Regions from separate parts of the Sodalis sp. RH14 genome, predicted to be linked through region 2. Evidence: predicted binding sites of a transcription regulator. Region 2 holds the regulator's gene; each other region holds the start of a gene.

Region 1 (6,260 bases), 1.3 Mb from region 2:
GCCGAGCAGTTTTATGCGCAATCTTGTCATCACTTCTCTCCCTTCATCACTGGAAACATCGTTCCCGGCACGAAACCCTGCCCCGCGCCGGGCGATAAGCCGTTAGCTTGCGATAAACGCCGCAAAGCGGGTCAGCATGGATTTGGCCGCCGCGGCTTCGTCGGCGGTAGCGATAAGATGCCCGATATCCGCCCCGTCGCGCTCCATGGTGGCGCGGTTTTGCTCAAACCACAGCGGCGCCTGCCGCAGCGTAATTTCCGGATGGCCCTGGATACCCCAGATTGGCTGATCTTTATAACGCCAAATTTGGTTGGGGCATTGATCGCTGGCCGCGAGGATGGTCATGTCGGGATGGGTGGCGCGCACTTCATCGTTGTGCCAGACAAACATATACACCTGCGGCACGATGCCGGAGGCGATGGCATCGCCGGCGGCCGCGGGTGTCGCCTGCAGCCATTTATTGCCGATTTCGCACGTGGGGCACCGGAACACCTGATCCCGCCCGCACAACGCCGAGGCGAGGATCTGGCTACCGAAACAGATCCCCAGCATGGGGATGCCCAGGCCGGCGGCTTGCGTGATCAGCTGGTGTTCACGGTGGATAAAGGGAATATCTTCATAAGCGCCGTGCGGACTGCCTGAAAGAAAAATGCCGTCATAACCGGTCAGGTCGGCCGGAAACTGGTTCTGATAAGCCCAGTGGCGGTCAACCTCCAGCCCCCATGACTCAAAACGATCGTCCAGGCGGGCGATCGTCTGTTGCGATTGACCGTTGTGAAGATACAGCAGACGCTTGCGACCCATTGGGCCCTCCTGATATTCGTTAACGGACCGCTGTCGGCGGCCGGTAGTTAGCGCGAACCGCCGCCGGTGACCGACTGGAATATGGCGTTGCGCGCGCCCTCGATATGCCGCACCATCGCCTGCGCCGCCCGCTCGCCGTCGCCCGCCTCAATGGCGTCGACGATCGCCAGGTGCTCGTTGCGCCCCGGTTCAAAACGCGAGGGCACGGTCTCTTTGCCAAACATCCGGGTGCGGGTGCGCAGCTCGCCTATCAGGCGCAGCAAGAGCTTATTGCCGCTGGTCTCGGCGATACTGAGATGCAGGAAGTCGTCGACTTCCCAATGATGGCCGGCCGTAACCTGATCGGGACCGGCCATCGCCATCAGCCGCTGGCGGATGGCGCCCAGCTTCGCCGCCGACATCTTGCCGGCGGCGCTGCGGGCGGCGTCGGCTTCCAGCAGCATGCGCACCGACATGATTTCTAAAATTTCGCTTAATTCCACGCCGTTAACCAGCAGCGTCCGCCCCGATCGGCGCAGATAATGGCTGCCTTCCAACCGGCCGAGCGCCTCGCGCACGGGCGTACGCGACAGGCCCAGCTGTTCCGCCAGCCGGCGTTCGTTTACCACGTCGCCATTGGCCAGGGCGCCGGCCTGGATCATGCGCAGCACGGCGTCAAAGGCATTTTGCGTTAACGATTGATCGTGCGGTGGGGTTAATTCCGTTGCTTTCATTATTGCCTCCGTACTGCATGATTTTTACCCTGCCCTCTTTTTGTATTCTATTTGTATACCATTTGTCTACCGCAACATCCGCCGCTTAAATGCCCTGAACGTCTGATAACAGGCGGCGAATTGCAGTAAAATAAGCAAATCTTATTTCTTGACCGACTGCGGGCGCGTCCGGCGCCGGGCGAACGTATACCGCCAAGGCCCGTAGCAGGCATTGCGCGGGCTGAGCAGGGGCAGAAGAAAGAGCGGCGGGGCGGCAAGCGAAATAGTAATGCAGTCATTTTTGATCTGGCTGGCGCGCAGAGATAGGTTATCCGTATGGCGGTGTTTTTCCCGCGCCCGCGCCCTGGGGCAACATAAGGTTGCCGCATGAAACCAATAACATATCCTAACTAATAATTAGCTATATAAATTATATACATGAGCGAGATAACGCCCATGCACTGCCGGTTAAATTTTTTGATCCTTATTTATCAGCCAGCTAATCGCTTTTTAGGCCGCTGTCCCGCTTCGGCGTCTTTTCAAACCGCCTGATTTATTTATACTGGACACATAAACAGTATTAATGGATTTATCAGCATGAAGATTATCACGACATTTTTTGCGCCCGCCGACCTGTTGCCGGTGCTGTCCCTGCCGCTGTTCGCCGACCGGTGCCGGGCGGGTTTTCCCTCGCCGGCCCAGGATTATGTCGAAAAGACCCTCGACCTGAACGAATACTGTATCCGCCATCCCAGCGCCACCTATTTTGTCCGCGCCAGCGGCGATTCCATGACCGACGCGGGTATCGGCGACGGCGATCTGCTGGTGGTGGACCGGGCGGAAAAAGCCGGCCACGGCGATATCGTCATTGCCGCCGTCGACGGCGAATTTACCGTCAAACGGCTCTGCCTGCGGCCGCGCCTGGCGCTGCAGCCGATGAATCCGGCGTTCCCCGAACTGTTTCCCGACCCCGACACGCTGGAAATCTTCGGCGTGGTGCTGTTCGCCGTTCACGACACCCGCAATTGATCATGTTTGCCCTGGCCGACGTCAACAGCTTCTACGCCTCATGCGAAGGCCTGTTCCGTCCGGATCTGCGCGGCGTGCCGATCGTGGTGCTGAGCAATAACGACGGCTGCGTGATTGCCCGATCGGCGGAGGCGAAAAAACTCGGGGTGAAAATGGGCCTGCCCTATTTTCAACTGGAAGCGTTATTGCGCCGGCAGCGCATCGCCGTGTTTTCCTCGAACTACGCCCTGTACGCCGATATGTCGGCGCGGGTGATGGCGACGCTTGAAGCCCTGGCGCCCCGTACCGAGGTGTACTCCATCGACGAAGCCTGGATGGATGTCGCCGGCATAAATGCCAGCGTGCCCTACGATCGGTTCGGCCGGCAGGTGCGCGCGGCGGTGCGGGAGGTGACCGGATTGACGGTGGGGGTAGGCATTGCCCGCACCAAAACCCTGGCCAAACTGTGCAATCATGCGGCCAAGCGGTGGCCGGCCACCGGCGGCGTGGTGGCGCTTGACGATCCGATCCGGCTGCGCAGGCTGATGGCGTTGACGCCGGTTGAGGATGTGTGGGGCGTTGGGCGGCGTATCGGCAAAAAACTCACCGCCATGGGCATGCAAACCACGCTGCAGCTGGCCGACGCCAATATCCATTTTATCCGCAAAACCTTCGGCGTGGTGCTGGAGCGCACGGTACGGGAGCTGCGCGGCGAATCCTGCCTCAGTCTGGAGCAGCAGCCGCCGGCCAAGCAGCAGATCGTCTGCAGCCGCTCGTTTGGCGGCCGGGTCACCGATCTTGCCGCCATGCGCCAGGCGGTCTGCCGCTACGCCGGGCGCGCGGCGGAAAAACTGCGCCAGGAAAAACAGTATTGCCGCCAGATAGCGGTATTTATCCGCTCATCCCCCTACGCCATCAATGAGCCTTATTATGCCAACGGCGCCAGCGAAACGCTGCTCACCGCCACCCAGGATACCCGGGATATTATGGCGGCCGCCGTGCGCGGCCTGGAGCGCATCTGGCGCGACGGCCCCCGTTACGCCAAGGCGGGGGTAATGCTGAATGATTTTTCTCCCACCCGCCAGGCCCAGTTCCAGCTGTTTGACGACCATCCTCCCCGTCCGTCCAGCCGTGAGCTGATGGCGGTGCTCGACCGCATCAACCAGACCGGTATCGGCCATATCGGGTTTGCGGGCCAGGGCATCGCCCCCGCCTGGGCGATGAAGCGCGAGATGCTATCGCCGGCTTATACCACGCGCTGGGGGCAATTGCCCGTCGCCAGGATAATCTGAAGACGCGGGGTTAAAAAAGCCGCGCGGGCAAGGCCGGCACAGCCGGCAACGCGCTTTATTGACGGTAATATATTGCCACCCATCCGGATTGACGGTACAAATAAAGCCGCTATGGCAAGCGCGGGGGCCGTATCAGCTCCCGGCAACACAATTTACCTATTAAAATAAGATAATAAGGACACACCTCACATGTTAGCCAAGATTACCCGCCTGTTCCCGCTGTGGGCTGTTTTGCTGTCCATCGCCGCCTACTATTCCCCGACCACCTTTACCCGCATCGGGCCCTATGTGAGCATCCTGCTGATGCTGATTATGTTCGCCATGGGCGTCACGCTCCGGGTGGCTGATTTTAAACGCGTCCTCTCCCGCCCGGCGCCGGTTATCGCCGCCACCTTCCTGCACTACCTGGTGATGCCGCTGGCCGCCTGGATACTGGCCAAGCTGTTCCAGATGCCGCCCGATCTGTCGGCGGGCATGATCCTGGTGGGCAGCGTCGCCAGCGGCACGGCCTCCAATGTGATGATTTACCTGGCGAAAGGCGATGTGGCGCTGTCGGTGACCATTTCCGCCGTGTCCACCCTGGTGGGGGTTTTCGCCACGCCGCTGCTGACCCGGCTGTATGTGGATGCGCAGATCAAGGTCGATGTGGCGGGCATGCTGCTGAGCATTTTGCAGATTGTGGTTATCCCGATCTTTGCCGGCCTGGTTATCCATCATTTGTTTACCCGCGCCGTTAAGCGCGTGGAGCCTTGGCTGCCGGCGTTCTCAATGATCTGCATCCTGGCGATTATCAGCGCGGTGGTGGGCGGCAGCCAGGGATTTATCGGCTCGGTGGGGCTGGTGGTGATCGCGGCGGTGATCCTGCATAACGGCATCGGCCTGCTGAGCGGCTACTGGGGCGGAAAACTGTTCGGCTTTGACGAAACCACCTGCCGCACGCTGGCCATGGAGGTCGGCATGCAAAACTCCGGTCTGGCGGCCACCCTGGGCAAGATTTATTTCTCCCCCCTGGCCGCGCTGCCCGGCGCGCTGTTCTCGGTATGGCACAACCTGTCCGGTTCGGTGCTGGCCGGCTACTGGTCCGGCCGTCCGATCAAGAACGGGAAGCCAAAATAACGGCGCTACGCTATCAATGACGCCATGCCGTCCGGCGCAGAGGTTGCGCCGGCGGTTAACGTATCAGAAAGCTTAACGGAATACGTCCGCGCGGCTCGCCCATTTGATAAATAAAACCGCGGTGATTCCACCGTCGCCTATCGCCGGATTTACGCGTTGATGTGGTCATGGCCGCCTCTGGCGCCGTTGACGGCGGCGCCTGTCGTTTTCCCCATTTTCTCATCCGCCCGCTATGCTTAAGCCAAGTTAATCGATAAAGCCATCCGGTGACCGGCTGATAATGAGCGGCGCGTTACAGTTGTTTACTAAAATAGATAGCCGGTTAAACACAATTTGGGTGTTAAATCTCACCGCCTCTCAGCTCGCCGCTCTATTTGCCATACAGGATTACTGAAGATGACGCTTAGATTGAATGCCTTTAGTTCAATTAAACCCAATGTAAAATGGGCAACGGTGTTCTGGTTATTAAACGCTGTGTTACTGACGGCGGTAAGTTTCCGCTATTGGCAATGGATTACCATTCCGGCGGGGGATTACCGTTCGGTTATCTATTTGCTTACCGCCCAATACGCCCTGTTCGGCACCATTTGCCTGCTGGGCCTGGCGCTGAATTGCCTGTTGTGCCTGTTGCCCGGCCGGCTGTTCCGGGGCATCGGCATCCTGCTGGGGTTCTGCGCCGTTGCGGTGCTGGTTGTCGATACCCTGGTGTTCGCCCAATACCGCTTTCACCTTAACGGCGTCGTGCTCGAAATGCTGTTCGAGGGGCGCGACGTGGTCGACCTCTCCTGGTACACCTGGCTGGTGGGCGCGGGCATGGGGCTGGCGCTGCTGGCGCTGCAACTGCTGTTTAACCGCCTGGCGCGCGCCGTACGCCGTCTAAGCACGCTCAGGACGCCCGGCTACAGCCTGATGGCGCTCAGTATCCTGGTCAGCCAGGGTATGCACGCCTGGGATGACGCCAACTATAGAACCCAGATTCCAAGCTATACCCACGATTTCCCGCTTTATTATCCGCTGACGGCCAAGTCCAGGCTGGTCGCCTGGGGACTGGTGGATCCCTCCCTGGCATTGAATAAAGAGAACAATCTACAGGCCGCGCCGGAAGGGACATTGCATTACCCCCTGCACCCTATCGCCTATGCCAAGCCGGCCCAGCAGCCCAATGTGCTGTTTATCCTGATCGACGCCTGGCGCTACGACGACGCCAATGACCGGGTGACCCCCAACGTCAGCCGGTTCGCGCAGCAGGCGCTGCGTTTCCATCAGCATCGCAGCGGCGGCAACTCTACCGAGCCGGGCATATTCAGTTTGTTCTACAGCCTGCCGGATACCTACTGGCTGGCGGTGC
Region 2 (6,260 bases):
GACCGCCCGCCTTCCATAAAATATTCCACCGAATAACCCCGGGTAAATAACTCACCCAGATATTCGCGGAATATGGTGGAGTAAAGTTTATTGCCCTTGAAGGTACGCCGGATAAAAAACGCGCCCAGCCGACGAAAAATCGGACCCGCCGGCCAGAAGTTCAGGTTAATGCCGGCGGCGATATGCGGCGGCACCAGCCCCTGATGATACAGGACATAGGACAGCAGCAGATAATCCATATGGCTGCGGTGACAGGGCACATAGACAATCTCATGGCCGTCCTCGGCCAGTTGCCGGACGCGTTCGGCATTGCGCACGTGCAGGCCCTGGTATAGCCGGTTCCAGGTCCAGCTTAATACCCGATCCGACAAGCGCACGGCTTCATAGGAAAAATCCGCCGCAATTTCTTCCATCAGCTCGATGGCGTTTTGCTGCGCTTTATCAGTCGAGATTTTTTTAGCGCGGGCTTCGTCCTCCACGGCTTTTTCAATCGCCTTGGACGCCAGCAGCTTATTGAATAAATCCTGGCGGACAGGCAGCCGCGGCCCCACAGCCACCAGGCGTTGGCGGGCAAAATGAATCATGGCGACGCGTGCCAGCTTCTGCGCGATGGTTTTATCGGTGCCATGCTCGGTCGCCATATAGCGCATGGACAGCGGACGGGAAAAACGCACAAAGCTGTCGCGCCCCAACCACAAGACGGCGATAAACTTCTGGAAACCATTGAGGAGGCGCAACTGGGGCGCCGGCTGGTTCTGCTGCGCTTCACGGCCGGGCGATCGTCCGAACATAACGGATACCGGCACCATCTGGACATCAAGCTGCGGATTATTGCGATGTAAATCCAGATAATCGTGAAACAGCTTCACGGATTCCAGTTTTTCGGAAAAATAGCGAAAAATACGGGGGCCATCGTGGATAAAGACGTAGCGCGGCAAGACGACGCCGTCGATCTCCAGCGGTATCAGCGGATCGGACAACCCCAGTTGCAGACATTGCGCGCGCAGGGTGAGCAGGTCCGTCTTGGAGTTATAGGGCAAAACATACATCATTGGCCGCAGCGGGTCCAAGCCGGCTTCTTGCCGGGGATTGGCGGGAATGGCTTTACTCCGCACCAGTAGCCTGAGCGGTAAATTCAACAACGTATAATAAATAGTACGCCAGCCTGACATATCTTCGTGAAGCCTCTTGTTAGCATTGCGCCACAAGAATACCAGAAACCGCGCGACAGATCTGTGGTGATGCGAACGAGAAGAAACGGTAATATAGGCACAATTTTTCTTTAGCGCGCAAAATTATGGCAAACCAAACCAACGGACTTCGGCGCATCTTTAACGCCATGGGCTATTCCATAAAAGGATATCGCGCCGCCTGGCGGCATGAAGCCGCTTTTCGCCAGGAAGTGGTGGTTGCCGTGGTGGCGATTGCCCTTGCCTGTTACCTGGAGCCAGAACCCGTGGCGCGGATTTTATTGATCGGTTCGGTATGGCTGGTGCTGATCGTTGAGATCGTGAATAGTGCTATTGAAGCGGTGGTGGATCGCATCGGGCCGGAGCTGCATCCACTTTCTGGCCGGGCGAAGGACCTGGGCTCGGCGGCGGTGACCCTGGCCATTGTTTTGGCGCTGTTCGTGTGGATAACGCTGTTATGGCGGTATATTCCTTAAAATGGCCGGCGCGGCCGGTCGTCGGCAGGGTTTTATCACATTTTGCAACGCTTGTGGTTTTCAATTGCTGCGGACCTGTATATACTCACAGAAAGACTGTATAAACAAACAGGGGACGGAATGAAAGCATTAACCGCCAGACAACAAGAGGTATTTGACCTCATCCGCGATCATCTTGCGCAAACCGGCATGCCGCCGACCCGGGCGGAAATCGCGCATCGTCTGGGATTTAAATCCCCTAACGCCGCCGAAGAGCACCTTAAGGCGCTGGCGCGCAAGGGCGCCATTGAAATCGTTTCCGGCGCCTCGCGCGGCATCCGGTTATTGATAGAAGAAGAAACCGGCCTGCCGCTGATCGGCCGCGTGGCCGCCGGAGAACCCCTGCTGGCCGAACAGCATATCGAAAGCCATTACCAGATCGATCCCGATCTGTTTAAGCCCCACGCGGATTTCCTGCTGCGTGTCAGCGGCATGTCCATGAAGGATATCGGCATCATGGACGGCGATCTGCTGGCGGTGCATAAAACCCAGGATGCCCATAATGGTCAGGTCGTGGTGGCGCGAATCAATGACGAGGTCACGGTAAAACGCCTGAAAAGACACGGTAACATCGTTGAGTTGCTACCGGAAAACAGCGAGTTTTCGCCCATCATTGTCGATTTGCGCGAGCAGGAAATGTCCATCGAAGGTTTAGCGGTCGGCGTTATCCGCAACGGCAACTGGATTTAACTCACGGTGCTCCATGGCATCCTGAATATCCCTTATCCCGCGTCAGCGAGAATTTTATGGCGGATAACCGGCGACGCGGAATGCGGGTTCGCCGCCATAAAAGTGCCGCGGCGCGTCCGCTGCCGCTAGCGGTATTTATATTTAGTTACAATTAGCGGTGTACGGGCTGATACCTTCTACCTACTGTTTTATTTCACCTTATAGCCCATACGGCGTTTATAACCCTGCCAATATGGTCTAATCATCTGCTGAATAAACCTTATGCCAAATCCCCTGCTATACTTTAGACATAGGGTTAACTTATGACATGCAGGTTTTGGGACGCAATACGTGTCCTCGCTATGCGCTAACAAAACCTGGAGTGGCAGATGTTGACTGAGAAACCGATAACCAAGGAGAACTCCGATGAACAAAGATGAAGCCAGCGGTAATTGGAAACAGTTCAAAGGTAAAATGAAAGAACAATGGGGTAAGCTTACTGACGATGATCTGACGGTAGTTGAAGGTAAACGCGATCAGTTAATCGGTAAGATCCAGGAACGTTACGGTTACGGCAAAGAAGCCGCGGAAACGGAAGTAAAGGACTGGGAAACACGTAACAAATATCGTTGGTAATGATTTTTGGAAATCATGACTAATGCATATTCACTGTGCGGTTATGGCTTCCTTAAGTGTTCCTACCCAAAGGTACAAGGACGTACCACCTATTTTATATGATCCTATCAGCATTCCCCTGTTTTGCCGCCTCTCCAATGTATTAACCAAACGCGTTATCTCACTTCAGCCATAATAAACGTCATTTGCTCCCGGGTTCTTGTAAAAGCCAAAATGGGACGCTAGCGTTTCTTTATCGCTACGCTATGATCGTGTCCGCAGTCCTGGGGATTGTCACAAGCTTGCACTTCGGCGCATAAGGTACAAAATCCGTGTGCCTCGACGACATTATGGCGCATGGCGAAACCCGTGGCTTGCGCCATTTTTTGCAAAATATCTTCAATGCCTTCGGTTGATTGTTCAGTCACCTGGCCGCAGCGATCGCAGATAAAGAAGGCGGAGGTGTGACTGGGCTGCTCAAAATGGTGGCAAAGAACAAAGCTGTTAGTGGATTCCACTCTATGGATAAAACCTTGTTCCAGAAGGAAATCCAGCGCGCGGTAAATTGTCGGCGGCTTTGCCTGCGGTTCCGTCGCCCGCAGCAGATCAAGCAGGTCGTAAGCACTGATCGCGCCATCCTGCTGTGTCATCAGGCGCAACACTTCAAGTCGCTGTGGCGTCAGGCGCACGTTGCGTTGCTCACATAATTGTTCAGCCTGGCTGAGCAATTGAGACTGATCGGTGGTATTCATAGCGTTTCCCCCACTGCTGATTTCCGCCCTCTATCTTATCATGAAGGCGGAAAAACGCCGAATATTGGCGTGTTTTAACCCATATTGTCACCGGCAAAAGGGTGAGGGGACGGGGATCGGGGGCAGGTTTCTTTAGCTGTGGCGTTCGAACGGAGCCGCTGGTTTTCAGCAAACGGGATAACGGATATTGATACTATCTGTGACGCTGTTGGCAATAGCAATTAAATGGTATATCACCTGTTTATTACTGGCCTTGGTTTTCCGCTTAATATTTATTTTGTGAGAAGAAAGCGTTTTTTCTTTAATGTGCAATTGGGTACAGATATACATGGTGTCATAACCTGACATCCACATGGTTAAAATTTCTACTTCGGTCTTGCTAAAACGCAGCGGAGAGAACCCGATGGCGGCATCGTCATTGCGCCAGGCTTTGGTGTCCATAAAGTAACGGATTATCATTAACAATGTGCTGATCTTTATAAATTTTGATAAAATAATCACATTGTCCCTGATTGGCACGAAATCATGGAACTTAATATTCTCATTACCAATGAAAATAAAAAAAAGCGTCAAAGGCCGTTCGTCAATAATGGATTTTAATCCTTCTCCATCCCCTTGATACTGATAAGAGTTTTGATTAATAAAAACTATCGAAGGATTGGCGTTTTTGCATCTCATTCGCAACGTGCTGATATTGTCCACATCGCGAATGGCGCCTTTGATACCGCTTGCCGACAATGAGCTTTTAAGCGCGCATTTAGTATAAGTGCAAGGATCGAGTATAAATACTGTCATAATAATATCTGCAATTAGATTCATCCTGAAATAAAAAGGATTCGGATAAAAAATGACATAGGGGGATATTAAAATATAAAAATTACTGTCTATATCGATTTATCATTTTTCAACCTTTTATCAGCATGGCTGGATAAATTTGAATTAAGATCATGTGATAAATGATTATGATCGCTTTGTAAATCACTTGGGGAGGTATTGGGATGAAATGGTGCTTATTTGAGACGCCGTGGCCTTTTCACGCATTCTGGAAGCATAATTATTTAACAAGCTTTAAACATTTACCTATGTTTAGTAAGAATTAAACATTAACATGGTTGATGAATCGCCGCATGGGGTGTTCGCTACCTAATAGGGTTTCTGTGATACACTACACAGATAATCTCCCTCTCTTCCTTAAACCCATTTTTATGCCTGCATATGACGTTATGACATTTTCAACCGAGGCTAACAGCCGGCTGGCCGTAGCGCCATTTTCCCCGCAGCGCTTTTCCGTCGCGCCGATGCTGGACTGGACCGATCGTCACTGCCGCTATTTTCTGCGCCAGCTGACCCGTCATGCATTGCTGTATACGGAGATGGTGACCACCGGCGCATTGCTATACGGCAAGGGCGACTACCTGGCCTATAACGAGGCCGAGCATCCGGTGGCGTTGCAATTGGGCGGCAGCGAGCCGGATGCATTGGCGCAATGCGCGCGCATGGGCGCGCTGCGCGGTTATGACGAAATTAATCTTAATGTCGGCTGCCCTTCCGACCGGGTACAAAACGGCCGCTTCGGCGCCTGCCTGATGGCTGAGCGCGAGCGGGTGGCCCATTGTATCGCCGCTATGCGCTCGGCGGTGTCGATTCCGGTGACAGTGAAAACCCGTATTGGTATAGACGAACAGGATAGTTATGAATTCTTGTGCGAGTTTATCCAGACTGTGGCTGAACAGGGCGGCTGCGAGACCTTTATTATCCATGCGCGTAAGGCGTGGCTATCTGGGCTGAGCCCGAAGGAAAATCGCGAGATACCGCCGCTGGATTATGAACGCGTCTATCAGCTAAAACGCGATTTTCCTTCCTTGACGTTTGCCATTAATGGCGGCATCACGACGCTTGACGACGCCCAGCGGCATCTGAGCTGCCTGGATGGCGTGATGATAGGACGCGAGGCCTACCAGAATCCCGGTATGCTGTGCCAGGTGGACAGCCGGTTATTTGGTGTCGTTGATCCCCATGACACCATGACAGCGGTGGTGGAAGCCATGTTTCCTTATATGGAACGCGAGCTGGCGAACGGCACTTACCTCGGCCATATCACCCGCCATATGCTTGGGATATTCCAGGGCGTGCCGGGCGCGCGGCAATGGCGACGTCATCTGAGCGAAAACGCCCACAAGCCCGGCGCCGGTATTGAGGTGGTACGTCAGGCATTGGCCAAAGTGGCAAAAGCTGAACCGATGCGGTGCGTTGCCGAATAACTTTTGCCGGCTGCCCCCAGCCAATGGGTACCGCCATGCGCCGCCGGGGGCGAAAGCGCGTCATGAGGGCTATTGCGGCCATGGCGCGGGATTGAGGCTGCTGATAACGGCGATAATAACTATTAATTAGTCAAAAATACCATTCCTGCTTTGAGCACAACACTATTTTTCATTATTTTTCAATGGTCTGGCGCGCTACTTTATTGGCACGATTTTTGTAATATGTTTATTATCATCGCAATAGGCGCAGAAGGTCCA
Region 3 (6,260 bases), 1.4 Mb from region 2:
GAGCAATGATTCCGCCCCCGACTGATCGAGAATGGTACGGGAGTCGATTTTACTGGACACGGTAAAGGCGATACGGGTCGGGATATTGGCCTTGATCAGGCCGGTTATCACGTCAACCGACGGCCGCTGGGTCGCCAGCACCAGATGGATGCCGGCGGCGCGGGCTTTCTGGGCCAAACGCGCAATCAGCTCTTCCACCTTTTTGCCCACCGCCATCATCAGGTCGGCGAACTCGTCCACCAACACCACGATATATGGCAGTTTTTCCAGCATCGGCGGCGAATCGGCCATGCCGTCGCCCGGTTTCCAGAAAGGATCCGGCACCGGCCGGCCCATGGCGATAGCCTGTTCAATACGTTCGTTATAGCCGGCCAGGTTACGCACCCCCAGGGCCGACATCAGTTTATAGCGGCGCTCCATCTCGCCCACGCACCAGCGCAGGGCATTGGCGGCGTCTTTCATGTCGGTGACCACTTCGGTCAGCAGGTGGGGAATGCCTTCGTACACCGACAGTTCCAGCATTTTCGGGTCAATCATGATAAAGCGCACCTCTTCCGGCGTCGCTTTATACAGCATACTGAGGATCATGGCGTTGACCCCCACCGATTTACCTGACCCGGTGGTACCGGCCACCAGCAGATGGGGCATTTTGGCCAGATCGGCAATCACCGGCTGGCCGGCAATGTCCTTGCCCAGCACGATAGCCAGCGGCGAGACGGTCTCGCGGAATTTATCGCAATCCAGCACTTCGCGCAGGTATACCGTCTGGCGGCGCTTGTTCGGCAATTCCAAGCCGACGTAAGGTTTGCCGGGGATCACTTCCACCACCCGCACCGCCACCGCCGACAGGGAGCGCGCCAAATCCCGCGACAGATTGGAGATGCGCGCCGCTTTCACGCCCGGCGCCAGGTCCAGCTCGAAGCGAGTAATAACCGGACCGGGAGAAATACCGACCACCTCGGCCTTCACGCGGTAGTCCGCCAGCCGCGCTTCAACCAGCCGCGCGGTTTGCTCCAGCGCGAACATATCCACCGGTTCGTCCTCCACCGGCGGCGACGTTAACAGGTCCAGCGTCGGCAGCGGCGTGGTGGGCTTGTGCAACGGTTGTTCATTACGCATCAGGAAGGGATGGATCAGGCTGTCCATGGCGGGCGCCGCCGGCTGAACCACCGCGCGCGCCCCCACCGGCGACGGCAATGGCGCCGGCGCGGCGCCTGCCCCTAGCCGTGCCGAAGGCTGGACATGCCCGTCCGACAGCGCGTCCTCATCGTCGGCCGGATAATCCTCTGCGCGGGAATGAGCCTGCTCGTCATAACCGCCGGGAACATGCCCGGCCGCGGTCGACGCGCCGGAACCGAACTCGTGACCAGGCTGCGTGGAGGGCGTAAACCGGGCTGCGAGAGTATCATCCACCCGATCGGCCCGCGGCGGCGGAGCGAACGCCGCAGGCGCATCAATGCCGGCCGGCGGCGAAACCGGCGATGTCGGCATGGCCCGTTCGTCGGCGTCCGCCACGTAACGCATCTCCTGCCGGCGTTGAAATTCGGCGGCCAGCTGCTGTTGCTGCCAGGCATCTTCTTCCTCGTCGTCGCCCTCGGTCCCGGCCGCACCATAGCGTTGTTCCTGCTGCTGCAGAAATTCCTGGTGCAGCGCCGACTGCTGGGCGGCGGCTTGTTCTTCCTCGGACTGCGGCGCCTGCGACAGCGCGTCTTCTTCCTGCGGGCGTTGCTGCGCCGTCGCCGTCGCGTTGCGCTGCGACGGCAGCTTGATGCCAAACGAGGCAAGCTCCCGGCGCGTGGGGATGCGTACCCGGTTAGGACGCGGCAATTCAGGACCGATGCCCTGCTTGACCTGCGGATTTTCGTCGCTGGTGGCGCTGAACGCCGGCATAAAGGTCAGCGCGGCGGCGTCATAAGGCGGCGTGGAAGCAGTGACCTGCCCGCTGCTGCGCTGCGCCACGTTGAAATCGTATGGCGTGTGCGATTCGTCACCGTCGTGCTGCCAGTCGCCCATCTGCGGACCATCATCGTCTTCATCGGGAAAGCCGCCCTGGGAAGGAGGAACGGACGGTGCGTCCGGCAACTCAAAACGATATTGCGGGATAGCCGGCGCGGCGGGCTGCTGGGAGTAGACGGCGGCAGGCGCGGGGCCGGCCGCAGGGGCCGCCACCGGCGGCGACACCGCGCCCGGCGGCGGGACGGCCAGCGGGTCGCCGGTCTGCTCGGCGAGCTCCGGATGGCTGGACGTGGCGGAAGGCCCCGCCACCGTGCCGATAGCCGCGGGAGCGGCATCAGGCTTGGTCCCGGCGGCATCAGGGCCGGAGGTCGCCAGCAGCGGGTCAAGCGCGTCCAACGCTTCGGCGCGGACCGCGTCGTCCCCTGCGGCCTCCAGGTCTTCGTCATCGTACTCGTCGTCGTAGTCCCGCTCGTCGCGGCGGGAGCGGTTCGACATAAATGTCAGGCAACCCATGACCACGCCGCCGATTTTTTCGGCAATGGTGAGCCAGGACCAGCCGGTAAACAGGGTCAGGCCGGACGCCCATACGCAGAGCAGGGTCAGGGTGGCGCCGATGCCGTTAAACCACGGCAGCATGGCGTTGCTGAGCAGGCTGCCGATCACGCCGCCCGAGGCAAAGTAATAGAGATCGTCGACATTGAGCGCGGCCAGGCCGCATGAGGTCAGGATCAGCGCCAGCGTCCCAATCAGCCGCAGCGATAGGGCAAAATAGTCCACATAGTCCTGCTCTTCCCGCTGGCGAAACGACGTCCAGCAGAAAATCAGCATCAGCGGCGGAAGGGCATAGGCCAGCACGCCGAAGGTGAAGAACAGCGTATCGGCAAACCAGGCGCCGATGCCGCCCCCCAGGTTATGGATAGGACCATGCCAGGCAGTTTGCGACCAACTGGGGTCGGAAGGGTTGAAACTGACCAGGGAAATCATCAAATAGAGGGCAAAAATCGCCATGACAATCAGAACAGCCTCGAGTAACCGGCGACTGCTGCTGAGCGTTTTCAATTCAACTTCTTTATCTTCTGTATATTCCTGGCTCAAGAAAGGCTCTCCAGGGTTATCTATGCCGATATAACCGATATAATAGCTTAATAACAGCGCCGGCCGTCATGCCGCCGGCGCTGAAACTGTATGAATGCACAGGAGTGTAACCATAAAACGTGAAATTTGCACCTGTGTTATGACTTAGCGTGTCTTAATGACCAGCCGGTTGCTCTGCTTCACTTCTTCCATCACCACGTAGGTACGCGTATCGTTGACCCCCGGCAGGCGCAACAGCGTCTCGCCCAGCAGTTTACGATAGGCCGACATATCAGGCACCCGCGTTTTCAGCAGATAGTCGAAATCACCCGAAACCAAATGGCATTCCTGAATTTCTTCCAGCTTTTGTACGGCGGTATTGAATTGCTCAAACACATCGGGCGCACCCCGGTTAAGGGTAATCTCCACAAACACCAGTAAAGACGCATCAAGATAATGTGGATTAAGTAAAGCGGTATACCCTTGGATGAAACCCTGGCGCTCAAGACGGCGCACGCGTTCCAGGCAAGGTGTTGGGGATAATCCAACCCGTTTAGAAAGTTCGACGTTTGATATCCGGCCATCCTTTTGCAACTCATTGAGGATGTTACGGTCAATACGATCGAGATCCTTTCCCGGGCGCTTTTTATTGTCTACCATTATTATTGTCTCTCTTAGTACCTTCCCTGTGCTTGCCACACCCCTGCCGACTTCAATGTATCAGGGTTTGCTTTAAGACCCGTTGTCTGTTTTATTTTAGGGCCAACTGTTTCAACTGCCTTGCTAACTGCCTGTCCGAAACCAACGCATCATTTTCCTTACCCTGATGTTTTCGCAAAAGCGCAGCGTATTGTCAAAGTAAAACGATAAAAATCAGAACAACATGCCGATTAAATCCTGCGGAAACACATTGTCCGGGGCTTAAGGGCTCTTTTTAGCCCGATAATGTCCTAATTGATGGTAAAATCCGCCTATCGATAGTCCATAACGATGATAAAAATCGCCAACAACTTTTTGCATCCTTTTCATTGTCTGGTAACTTTCTTATCATCGACGAGTTGGGATCTAAGCGGTGAGTTAAACGAGGAAAATATGTCTACGGCGAAACACAGTAAATTAATTATCCTGGGGTCGGGACCGGCGGGATATACCGCCGCGGTTTATGCCGCCCGCGCCAACCTGCATCCGGTGCTGATAACCGGTATGGAACAAGGCGGCCAGCTGACCACCACCACCGAGGTCGAGAACTGGCCGGGCGATCCGGAAGGGCTGACCGGGCCTTCGCTGATGGAGCGCATGTACGCCCACGCCGTAAAATTCAACACCGAAATCATTTTCGATCATATTAACCAGGTCGATTTACAAAACCGCCCTTTCCGGCTGACCGGCGATACCGGTGAATTTACCTGTGACGCCCTGATTATCGCCACCGGCGCATCCGCGCGCTATATCGGCCTGCCGTCGGAGGAAGCCTATAAGGGCAAAGGCGTATCCGCCTGCGCCACCTGCGACGGTTTCTTCTACCGCCAGCAAAAAGTCGCGGTGGTCGGCGGCGGCAATACGGCCGTGGAAGAAGCGCTGTATCTGTCCAATATCGCCACCGAGGTGCATCTGATCCACCGGCGCGATATCTTCCGCGCGGAGAAAATCCTCATCGATCGCCTGATGGATAAGGTCGCCAGCGGCAGTATCGTGCTGCATACCGGCCGCACCCTGGAAGAAGTGGTGGGCGATGAAATGGGCGTGACCGGCGTGCGGCTGAAGAACGTCGTCAGCGGCGCCGTCGACACGCTGGCGGTCGCCGGCGTATTTATCGCTATCGGTCATCATCCCAATACGGCGATTTTCGGCAACCAGCTGGAGCTGGAGAACGGCTATATCCGCGTACAGTCCGGTATTGCGGGCAACGCCACCCAGACCAGCATTCCGGGCGTATTTGCCGCGGGCGACGTGATGGACCATATCTACCGCCAGGCGATTACCTCGGCCGGCACCGGCTGCATGGCGGCGCTGGACGCTGAACGTTATCTGGACGGGTTGGTGCCGGTAAACGATCGGTAAGGGCGTTTCGAGGCGCGGCGTTGATGCGCGGTTCCTGTTGCCACAACCAGCCCGTTTTTTGAACCGCCCGGGACGCGCTCCCGGCGCGACCCTGAGCTTGAGCCGCTCCCGGCGGCTCATCCAGCCGGGCTTTGTGCCGCCAGCGCACGCTATGCCGTTACAACGTCAAAACCACTGTTTGCAACGTTAACGCTTTCTTTTTGTTTTATGTGATATTTGATGCCGGGAGGGGATGGCGCGACTGCCATCCCCTTGTCGCATGCCGGCGCCCGGCATACCATGAAAACGCCCAACTCATGGCATGCGAAAAAGCGGCAGAATTTCATATCCCCACGGCGCCGTCCAGTCGGCTGAAATGCCGTTGCGCCCGCAGGCAAAGGTCCCCTGATAAATGTCATTATTATTTTCACCTCCGCCGCAACAGGGTAATATGTCGGCACGCTGGAGAACGCCTGCCCTTTTCCGGCTTTTCGCTTCCCCACATGGGATTTTCGACTTACATACACATCACACCGGCTGAAATTGTCTTCAATGAATAAAAACCGACAGCAAGTGCTTGTCCGCTGGCTCAAGTCGCAAAGCGCGCTGGTAAAGCGCTGGCTTCGTTTCTCTTTACTGCTGGGCCTGCTGAGCGGCCTGGTTATCATCGCCCAGGCCTGGGTATTGGCTTATCTGCTGCAGGCGCTGATTGTCGGGCAGCAGCCGCGCGAGGCGCTTACGGGCTGGTTTATCGCCATGGCGGCGCTGTTTGCGCTGCGGGCGTTGGCAGGCTGGCTGCGCGAGCGGGTCGGTTTTATCGCCGGACAGGTGCTGAGACGGGAAATACGCCGCCAGGTGCTGGATCGGCTGGAACTGCTGGGCCCCGCCTGGATCCAGGGCAAACCCGCCGGCAGTTGGAGCAGCCTTCTGCTTGAGCAGATTGAGGACATGCAGGATTATTATGCGCGCTATCTGCCGCAGATGTATCTGGCGGGCCTGGTGCCGCTGCTGATTTTACTGGCGGTGTTCCCGGTGAACTGGATGGCCGGGCTGATATTATTTTGCACCGCGCCGCTGATCCCCTTGTTTATGGCGCTGGTGGGGATGGGCGCCGCCGACGCCAACCGCCGCAACTTCCTGGCGCTGGCCCGGCTGTCGGGCTATTTCCTCGATCGCCTGCGCGGCTTGGA

The links. The regulator LexA, encoded in region 2, represses DNA repair genes until DNA is damaged. The targets are predictions, from matches to a motif close to TNCTGTATGTACATACAGNA.
Region 1: a site for LexA is predicted at 2,057-2,076, ahead of umuD (translesion error-prone DNA polymerase V autoproteolytic subunit). Genes of this name have one in related genera too.
Region 3: a site for LexA is predicted at 3,136-3,155, ahead of ACL2XQ_RS06680 (DNA translocase FtsK 4TM domain-containing protein). Genes of this name have one in related genera too.

Annotation. Positions count from the first base shown of each region.
Region 1 covers NZ_CP178739.1:4,726,275-4,732,534, forward strand. The annotation lists gene ACL2XQ_RS21510 (ABC transporter substrate-binding protein) at 1-30, opposite strand, end outside; gene ACL2XQ_RS21515 (type 1 glutamine amidotransferase) at 103-804, opposite strand; gene ACL2XQ_RS21520 (GntR family transcriptional regulator) at 852-1,517, opposite strand; gene umuD (translesion error-prone DNA polymerase V autoproteolytic subunit) at 2,094-2,525, shown strand; gene umuC (translesion error-prone DNA polymerase V subunit UmuC) at 2,528-3,796, shown strand; gene panS (ketopantoate/pantoate/pantothenate transporter PanS) at 3,986-4,912, shown strand; gene ACL2XQ_RS21540 (DUF3413 domain-containing protein) at 5,309-6,260, shown strand, end outside.
Region 2 covers NZ_CP178739.1:82,730-88,989, forward strand. The annotation lists gene plsB (glycerol-3-phosphate 1-O-acyltransferase PlsB) at 1-1,172, opposite strand, end outside; gene ACL2XQ_RS00375 (diacylglycerol kinase) at 1,298-1,666, shown strand; gene lexA (transcriptional repressor LexA) at 1,787-2,395, shown strand; gene ACL2XQ_RS00385 (CsbD family protein) at 2,801-3,010, shown strand; gene zur (zinc uptake transcriptional repressor Zur) at 3,232-3,741, opposite strand; gene rcsA (transcriptional regulator RcsA) at 3,907-4,536, opposite strand; gene dusA (tRNA dihydrouridine(20/20a) synthase DusA) at 4,965-6,002, shown strand.
Region 3 covers NZ_CP178739.1:1,489,541-1,495,800, reverse strand. The annotation lists gene ACL2XQ_RS06680 (DNA translocase FtsK 4TM domain-containing protein) at 1-3,051, opposite strand, end outside; gene lrp (leucine-responsive transcriptional regulator Lrp) at 3,196-3,690, opposite strand; gene trxB (thioredoxin-disulfide reductase) at 4,123-5,091, shown strand; gene cydD (heme ABC transporter permease/ATP-binding protein CydD) at 5,623-6,260, shown strand, end outside.